2 linked regions of the Rubrivirga marina genome follow. The protein of the gene in region 2 interacts with the protein of the main gene of each other region in a pairwise test. Links are inferred from orthologs where the notes say so. Each region holds a gene or a part of one and is shown on either strand. Other genes may lie near its edges. The genes, in order: sucD and sucC.

Evidence for each region.
Region 1: the proteins of sucC (region 2) and sucD interact in binary tests that used the Escherichia coli proteins (3 or more experiments, as listed by UniProt). The link is inferred for Rubrivirga marina from one-to-one orthologs.

The regions. Positions count from the first base shown.
Region 1 is NZ_MQWD01000001.1:2,736,556-2,739,828, reverse strand. Bases 33-2,994 are described here. They hold sucD (succinate--CoA ligase subunit alpha), read right to left. Parts: upstream 1,974-2,994; coding sequence 1,092-1,973; downstream 33-1,091. Other genes in these bases: add (adenosine deaminase), read left to right, coding at 2,548-2,994; BSZ37_RS11355 (Sec-independent protein translocase subunit TatA/TatB), read right to left, coding at 2,082-2,393; yihA (ribosome biogenesis GTP-binding protein YihA/YsxC), read right to left, coding at 412-1,023; BSZ37_RS11370 (hypothetical protein), read left to right, coding at 33-376. Also shown: more of BSZ37_RS11370, read left to right, coding at 32-32; more of add, read left to right, coding at 2,995-3,273. UniProt on the Escherichia coli protein: Succinyl-CoA synthetase functions in the citric acid cycle (TCA), coupling the hydrolysis of succinyl-CoA to the synthesis of either ATP or GTP and thus represents the only step of substrate-level phosphorylation in the TCA.
Region 2 is NZ_MQWD01000001.1:3,608,688-3,611,778, forward strand. What follows is about bases 177-2,956. They hold sucC (ADP-forming succinate--CoA ligase subunit beta), read right to left. Parts: upstream 2,263-2,956; coding sequence 1,090-2,262; downstream 177-1,089. Other genes in these bases: BSZ37_RS15320 (ABC transporter ATP-binding protein), read right to left, coding at 177-988; BSZ37_RS15330 (LptF/LptG family permease), read left to right, coding at 2,453-2,956. In the rest of the region: more of BSZ37_RS15320, read right to left, coding at 1-176; more of BSZ37_RS15330, read left to right, coding at 2,957-3,091. UniProt on the Escherichia coli protein: Succinyl-CoA synthetase functions in the citric acid cycle (TCA), coupling the hydrolysis of succinyl-CoA to the synthesis of either ATP or GTP and thus represents the only step of substrate-level phosphorylation in the TCA.

The sequences.
Region 1 (3,273 bases), 870 kb from region 2 along the record:
TTACCCGCGTCGCCCCGCCGTGCTCCGCCCCGTGCCCCGCCGCCTCCTGCTCCTCGCCATCTTCGCGCTCGCCGCAGGCGCGTGCCGGGGCGACGGCCGCGGCCCGTACGTCGGCACGTGGCGCGCAGCCGGGGCCGACACGCTCGACATGCGGTACCAGTTCTTCGCCGATGGCACGGCGCGGATCGTCGAGCGCGCCCGCGACGAGCCGCAGGTCTACGAGGCCCGCTACGCCATCATCGGGGACTCGGTCCTCACACTCCAGTGGATCGACGGGGCGACGGACGACGGCCGCTTCCGGATCCGCCTCGACGGCGACACGCTCCGCCTCGAGAACCCGGCGAGCGGGCAGACGAACGCCTGGGTCCGGCTCTAGCCACCCGCCCCGCCTCGGCGCCGAGCCGGACAGACTTACAGCACCGTGTCGATCCAGCCCCAGAGCTCGCCGAGGCCCCGCTTCTTCTCGGCCGAGGTGAGGACCGTCGGGAGGACGAGGCCGTAGGGCGCGAGCTCCCGGTTGAGCGCCGCCACCGCCTTCTGCTTGTCGTTGGCCGACAGCTTGTCGGCCTTCGTCAGCGCGATGAGGTGCGGGGCCGGGCTCTCCAGCATGATCGCCAGCAGCTCGAGGTCCATCTTCGTCGGCGGGTGCCGCGCGTCGATGAGCTGGACGACCGCTTTGAGCGTGCCCTCCTCCGCCCGTTCGATCACGTAGCGCCCCATGAGCCGCTGCCACGCCGCCCGCTGCTTCTGCGAGACCTTGGCATACCCGTAGCCCGGGAGGTCCACGAGGAACACGTCCGGGTGGCCCTGCGGGTTGGGGTTGACGGCGTAGTAGTTGAGCGCCTGCGTCTTGCCCGGCGTCCCGCTCGTCTTGGCGAGTTGCTTCCTCCCGAGGAGGGCATTGAGGAGCGAGCTCTTCCCGACGTTCGAGCGCCCGGCGAACGCCACCTCGGGCGCGCCCGGCGGCGGCAGCGCCTTCCACGAGGGCGCCGACAGCACGAACCGGGCGTCTTTGACTTTCATGAGGTCGGAGTTCAGGGGTCGGAGTCCAGGGTTCGAGACTGAACTCCGAACTCTGAACTCCGACCTCGTTACGCGACGGCCGCGAAGTGGTCCTTGACCGTCTCGCCGATGGCGGCCGGGCTCTCGACCGTCGTGATGCCGGCCTCGCGCATGGCCTCGAGCTTGGCCTCGGCCGTGCCCTTCCCGCCCGAGACGATGGCGCCGGCGTGGCCCATCCGGCGGCCCGGAGGCGCCGTGCGGCCCGCGATGAAGCCGAAGACCGGCTTCTTGACGTTCGCCTTGACGTAGGCCGCGGCCTCCTCCTCGGCGGACCCGCCGATCTCGCCGATCATCACGATCGCCTCCGTCTCCGGGTCCTCGTTGAACATCCGGATCGCGTCGAGGTGCGTCGTCCCGATGATCGGGTCGCCGCCGATGCCGATGGCCGTCGACTGGCCGAGGCCGGCGCGCGTGAGCTGGTCGACGGCCTCGTACGTGAGCGTCCCCGAGCGGGACACGACGCCGACGGCGCCCGGCGAGAAGATCATCGTCGGCATGATGCCGACCTTGACCGAGTCGCCCGGCGTCAGGAGGCCGGGGCAGTTCGGGCCGACGAGTGTCACGCCCTTCTTGTCGACGTAGGGCTTGACCGGGATCATGTCCTGCACCGGGATGCCCTCCGTGATGCAGATGACGGTGTCGACGCCGGCGTCGGCCGCCTCGAGGATCGCGTCGGCGGCGAACGGCGGTGGGACGAAGATGACAGACACGTTGGCCCCCTCCTTCTCGACGGCCTCCGAGACCGTGTTGTAGACGGGCCGGTCCAGGTGCGTCTGGCCGCCCTTGCCGGGCGTCACGCCCGCGACGAGGGTCGTGCCGTACTCGATCATCTGCTCGGCGTGGAAGGAGCCCTCCTTGCCGGTGATGCCCTGGACGACGAGGCGGGTGTCTTTGTCGATGAGGATGCTCATTCGAAGAGGTGCGGGGGTCTGGCTGCAGGGACGGTGAGCGAGAGGGGACCGGCAGGGCCGGTGGGCCGGCCTCGGCGTCCCTGCGCGCCGAGGCCGAGCGGGTGCGGGCTACGCCTGCGACTGGGGGTCGGCCGGCGACTCCGGGGCGGGCTGCGGCGGCGCGGCCGCCTCCGAAGCGACGGGCTGCGACGGCTGCGCCTGCACCGGGGCGGACGTCTGCGGCGACTGGTGGATCTGCCGCGGCGGCTGCTGACGCGGCGGGTCCACGTTCAGCTCCTGCTTGATGTCGTTGGTGGCGTCCTTGAACTCGCGGATGCCCTTGCCGAGGCCGCGCGCGATCTCGGGGATGCGCTTGGCCCCAAACAGGAGGAGCACGACGAGGAGGATCGCGAGGATCTCGAACGGTCCGAGGCTGCCCATGGGGGTGGTGTGGGGGAGGAATCCAAGGTACGTGCCCGCCCGACATGGGTGCCCGGGCGCCGCGGTCTTCGCCGAGACCGCAGAGCAGGCGCCCCCCTCGACAGCCGCCGGCCGGCCCTCCCGCCCGTAGCTTGTCGGACGCCACCGCCCCCCGATGTCCGCCCTCGACCGCGCCACTGTCCACGCCTGGCCCAAGGCCGAGCTCCACTGCCACCTCGACGGGTCCCTCCGCCTCGGGACCATGCTCGAGCTCGCCGAGGCCCAGGGCAAGACCGACCTCCTCCCCGCCGACGACGAGGCGGGCCTGGCCGAGGAGCTCCGAAAGATCGACGGGTCCCCCACGCTCGAGGAGTACCTCAAGTGGTTCGGGTACTCGATCCCGCTGATGCAGACGCGGGAGGCGCTCCACCGGATCGCCTACGAGTTGGCCGAGGACATGGCGCGCGACAACGTCCGCTACCTCGAGGTGCGATACGGGCCGATCCTCCACACCGAGGAGGGCCTCACGATGTGGCAGGTCAACGACGCCGTCCTGGCCGGACTCGCCGATGCGCAACGCGACCACGGCATCCGCTCCGGCGTGATCGTGTGCGGCCTCCGCGACCGGTTCGAGAGCGCGTCGCTGGCGCAGGCCGAGCTGGCGGCGAGCTACCGCGGGCGTGGCGTGATCGGGTTCGACCTCGCGGGCGGCGAGCGCGGCAACCCGGCCGAGATGCACGGGGCGGCGTTCTACCTCGCACGCAAGGAACTCCTCAACATCACGGTCCACGCCGGCGAGAGCTTCGGCCCGGCCTCGATCCGCCAGGCCCTCTTCAAGTGCGGCGCCCACCGGATCGGCCACGGCGTCACGCTCGGCCAGGACCCCGAGCTGCTCCGCTAC
Region 2 (3,091 bases):
CGCGGAGGGCGAGCGCCTCGGGGACCGGGCAGGCCGGGTCGGTCCAGAGACGGAGGCGGTGGCCGTCGGCCTCGACGTCCCACTCGGCGGTGAGGCCGAGAAACAGGCGGCCGAGCATCCGGGCGGGCACGGCTCGCCCGGCCTCGGCGCCGAGGTCGGAGGAGTCGACCGGCTCGAGGGCCTCGGGGCGGACCGCCAGCGCGCGGCCCGCCGGCATCGGCTCGCCGGCCAGCCGCTCGGCGAGCGCCCGGTCGCGGATCACGTTGGCCCCGCCGAGGAACGACGCGGCGTAGGCCGTCGGCGGCTCGGCGTAGAGCCCCTCCGGCGTGCCCTCGGCCACGATCCGGCCGGCCCGCATGAGCGCGACGCGGTCGCTGAGGGCGAGCGCCTCGGCCTGGTCGTGCGTGACGTAGAGGCTCGTGATGCCGAGGTCGCGCTGGAGCGCCTTGAGCTCCGCCCGCGTCGCCTCCCGGAGCGCCACGTCGAGGTTCGACAGCGGCTCGTCGAACAGGAGCACGTCGGGCTCGACGGCGATGGCCCGCGCGAGGGCCACGCGCTGCTGCTGGCCGCCCGAGAGCGCCGCCACGGGCCGGTCCGCCAGCCCGCCGAGGTCGACCCGGCCGAGGGCGGTCTCGGCCCGCGTCCGCGCCTCGCCCTTGGCCACGCCGCGCGTGCGAAGTCCGTAGGCCACGTTCTCGCCGACCGTCATCGTCGGGAAGAGCGCGTAGCTCTGGAACACCATGGCCGTCGGCCGCTTCTGGGGCGGCCGGCGCGTCACGTCGGCCCCGCCGATGCGGACGGCCCCGGCGTCCGGCGTCTCGAACCCGCCGACGAGCCGGAGCAGCGTCGTCTTTCCGCACCCGGACGGCCCGAGGAGCGACACGAACGCGCCGGCCGGGACGCCGAGCGAGACGCCGCCGACGGCCGTCACGTCGCCGTAGCGCTTCGTGACGGCGTCGACCTGGATGGCGGCGGGCTGGCGGTCCATCTCGAAATGGGTAGGGGCACACCGACGGCGTGCCCCTACGGGTGTGTCCGCCTCGGCGGCTCCCCTGAGCGAAGCCGAAGGGCCGAGGTGGGCGGGGTCGGCTACGCGTTGAGCGCGGCCGTCACCTTGTCGGCGGCCTCCTGGAGCAGGATCGCGCTCTCGATCGGGAGCCCCGAGTTCTTGAGCAGCGCCATGCCCTCCTCAGCGTTCGTGCCCTGGAGCCGGACGATGAGCGGCACCGACAGGTCGATGTTCTGCGCCGCCTCGATCACGCCCTGCGCGACGACGTCGCACCGGACGATCCCGCCGAAGATGTTGACGAGGATCGCCTTCACGTTCGGGTCCGACAGGATTATCCGGAAGCCGGCCTCGACCGTCTCCGCCGACGCCGTCCCGCCGACGTCGAGGAAGTTGGCCGGCTCGCCGCCCGCCAGCTTGATGAGGTCCATCGTCCCCATCGCCAGCCCGGCGCCGTTGACCATGCAGCCGACGTTCCCGTCGAGCTTGATGTAGTTGAGGTGATGCTTGCCGGCCTCGACCTCGAGCGGGTCCTCCTCGGCCTCGTCGCGCATGTCGGCGAGGTCCTTGTGCCGGTAGAGCGCGTTGTCGTCGAGGTTGATCTTGGCGTCGAGCGCGACCACGCGGCCGTCGTCGGTGCGGACGAGCGGGTTGATCTCGGCGATCGTGGCGTCGGCGGCGCGGTACGCCTTGTAGAGCGCGGCGACGAACGTCTTGGCCTCCTTCAGCGCGGAGCCCTCGAACCCGAGCTTCGACGCGATCTCGTTGACCTGGTACGGCCGGAGGCCGATCGACGGGTCGACCCACACCTTGACGATCTTGTCGGGGTTCTCCTCGGCGACCTCCTCGATCTCGACGCCGCCCTCGGTCGAGGCCATGATGACGTCCATCCCCTTGGCGCGGTCGAGCGTCACGCCGACGTAGTACTCGTGGGCGATGTCCTCGGCCGCCGTCACGAGGATCTTCTTGACCTCCTGGCCCTCGGGCCCGGTCTGCGGCGTCTTCAGATGCATGCCGAGGATCTTCTCGGCGTTGCTCCGCACGTCGTCCACGGTCGGCGAGAACTTGACGCCGCCGCCCTTGCCGCGCCCGCCGGCGTGGATCTGGGCCTTGACGACGAATTGGTCGACGCCGTCCTTCGCCATCGTCTCGGCCGCCTCGACGGCCTCCTCGACCGTGTTGGCGACGATGCCGCGCTGGACGGCGACGCCGTGCTCGGCGAGGATTTCTTTCGCTTGGTACTCGTGGACCTTCATCGGGTGAGGTGTGATCGGGTGAGGTCAGATTGGGGAGGCCGCCCGCCGCGCCGCCGCCAGAAGGGCACGCCAAGCTAGCCCCAGCCGTTCCGTGGACATCGGGTGATCTTGCGAAGTCCCGACGGCCCCGGGGGCCCCCCTCGCCCGTCGCCCGATTCCCCGTTCACCCGATCGCACCTCACCCGATCCCTTGACCCGGTTCGACTGGCACGTCCTCCGCCGCTTCCTCTCCGGCACCGCGCTCCTGCTCGTGCTGCTGGTGGCGACGTTCGTCGTCCTCGACCTCGCGGAGCGGATCGACGACTTCCTCGACCGCGGCGCGACGCCCGCCCAGATCTTCGGCGAGTACTACCTCTACTACGCCCCCGACATCCTCCGGCTGACCAGCCCGCTCGCGCTCTTCCTCGCGGCGGTCTACGTGACGGCCCGGCTCGCGCAGTCGATGCAGCTCACGGCGGTCCACATGGCGGGCGTCTCGACGTGGCGGTTCTTGCGGCCGTTCCTGCTCGCGGGGCTCGTGTTCACCGGAGGCATGCTCCTGTTCAACGGGTTCGTGGTGCCGCGGGCGAACGCCGTCGTCCACGCCTTCCAGAACCAGTACTACCGCGACGCCCCGGAGAGCGGCGGCGGATCCGAGATCGTCCGCCAGACGGCGCCCGGCGAGATCCTCACGGCCCGCTACTTCGACCGCGAGCGGGGCCAGGCCTTCCGCGTCAGCGTGGTCTCCCTCGCCGACTCCGCCGCGGGCGGCGTGTCGCGCCGCCTCGACGCCTCGCAGATGACGTGGAACGACTCGCTCGCGATCTGGCAGGCCGCCGACGTCGCCATC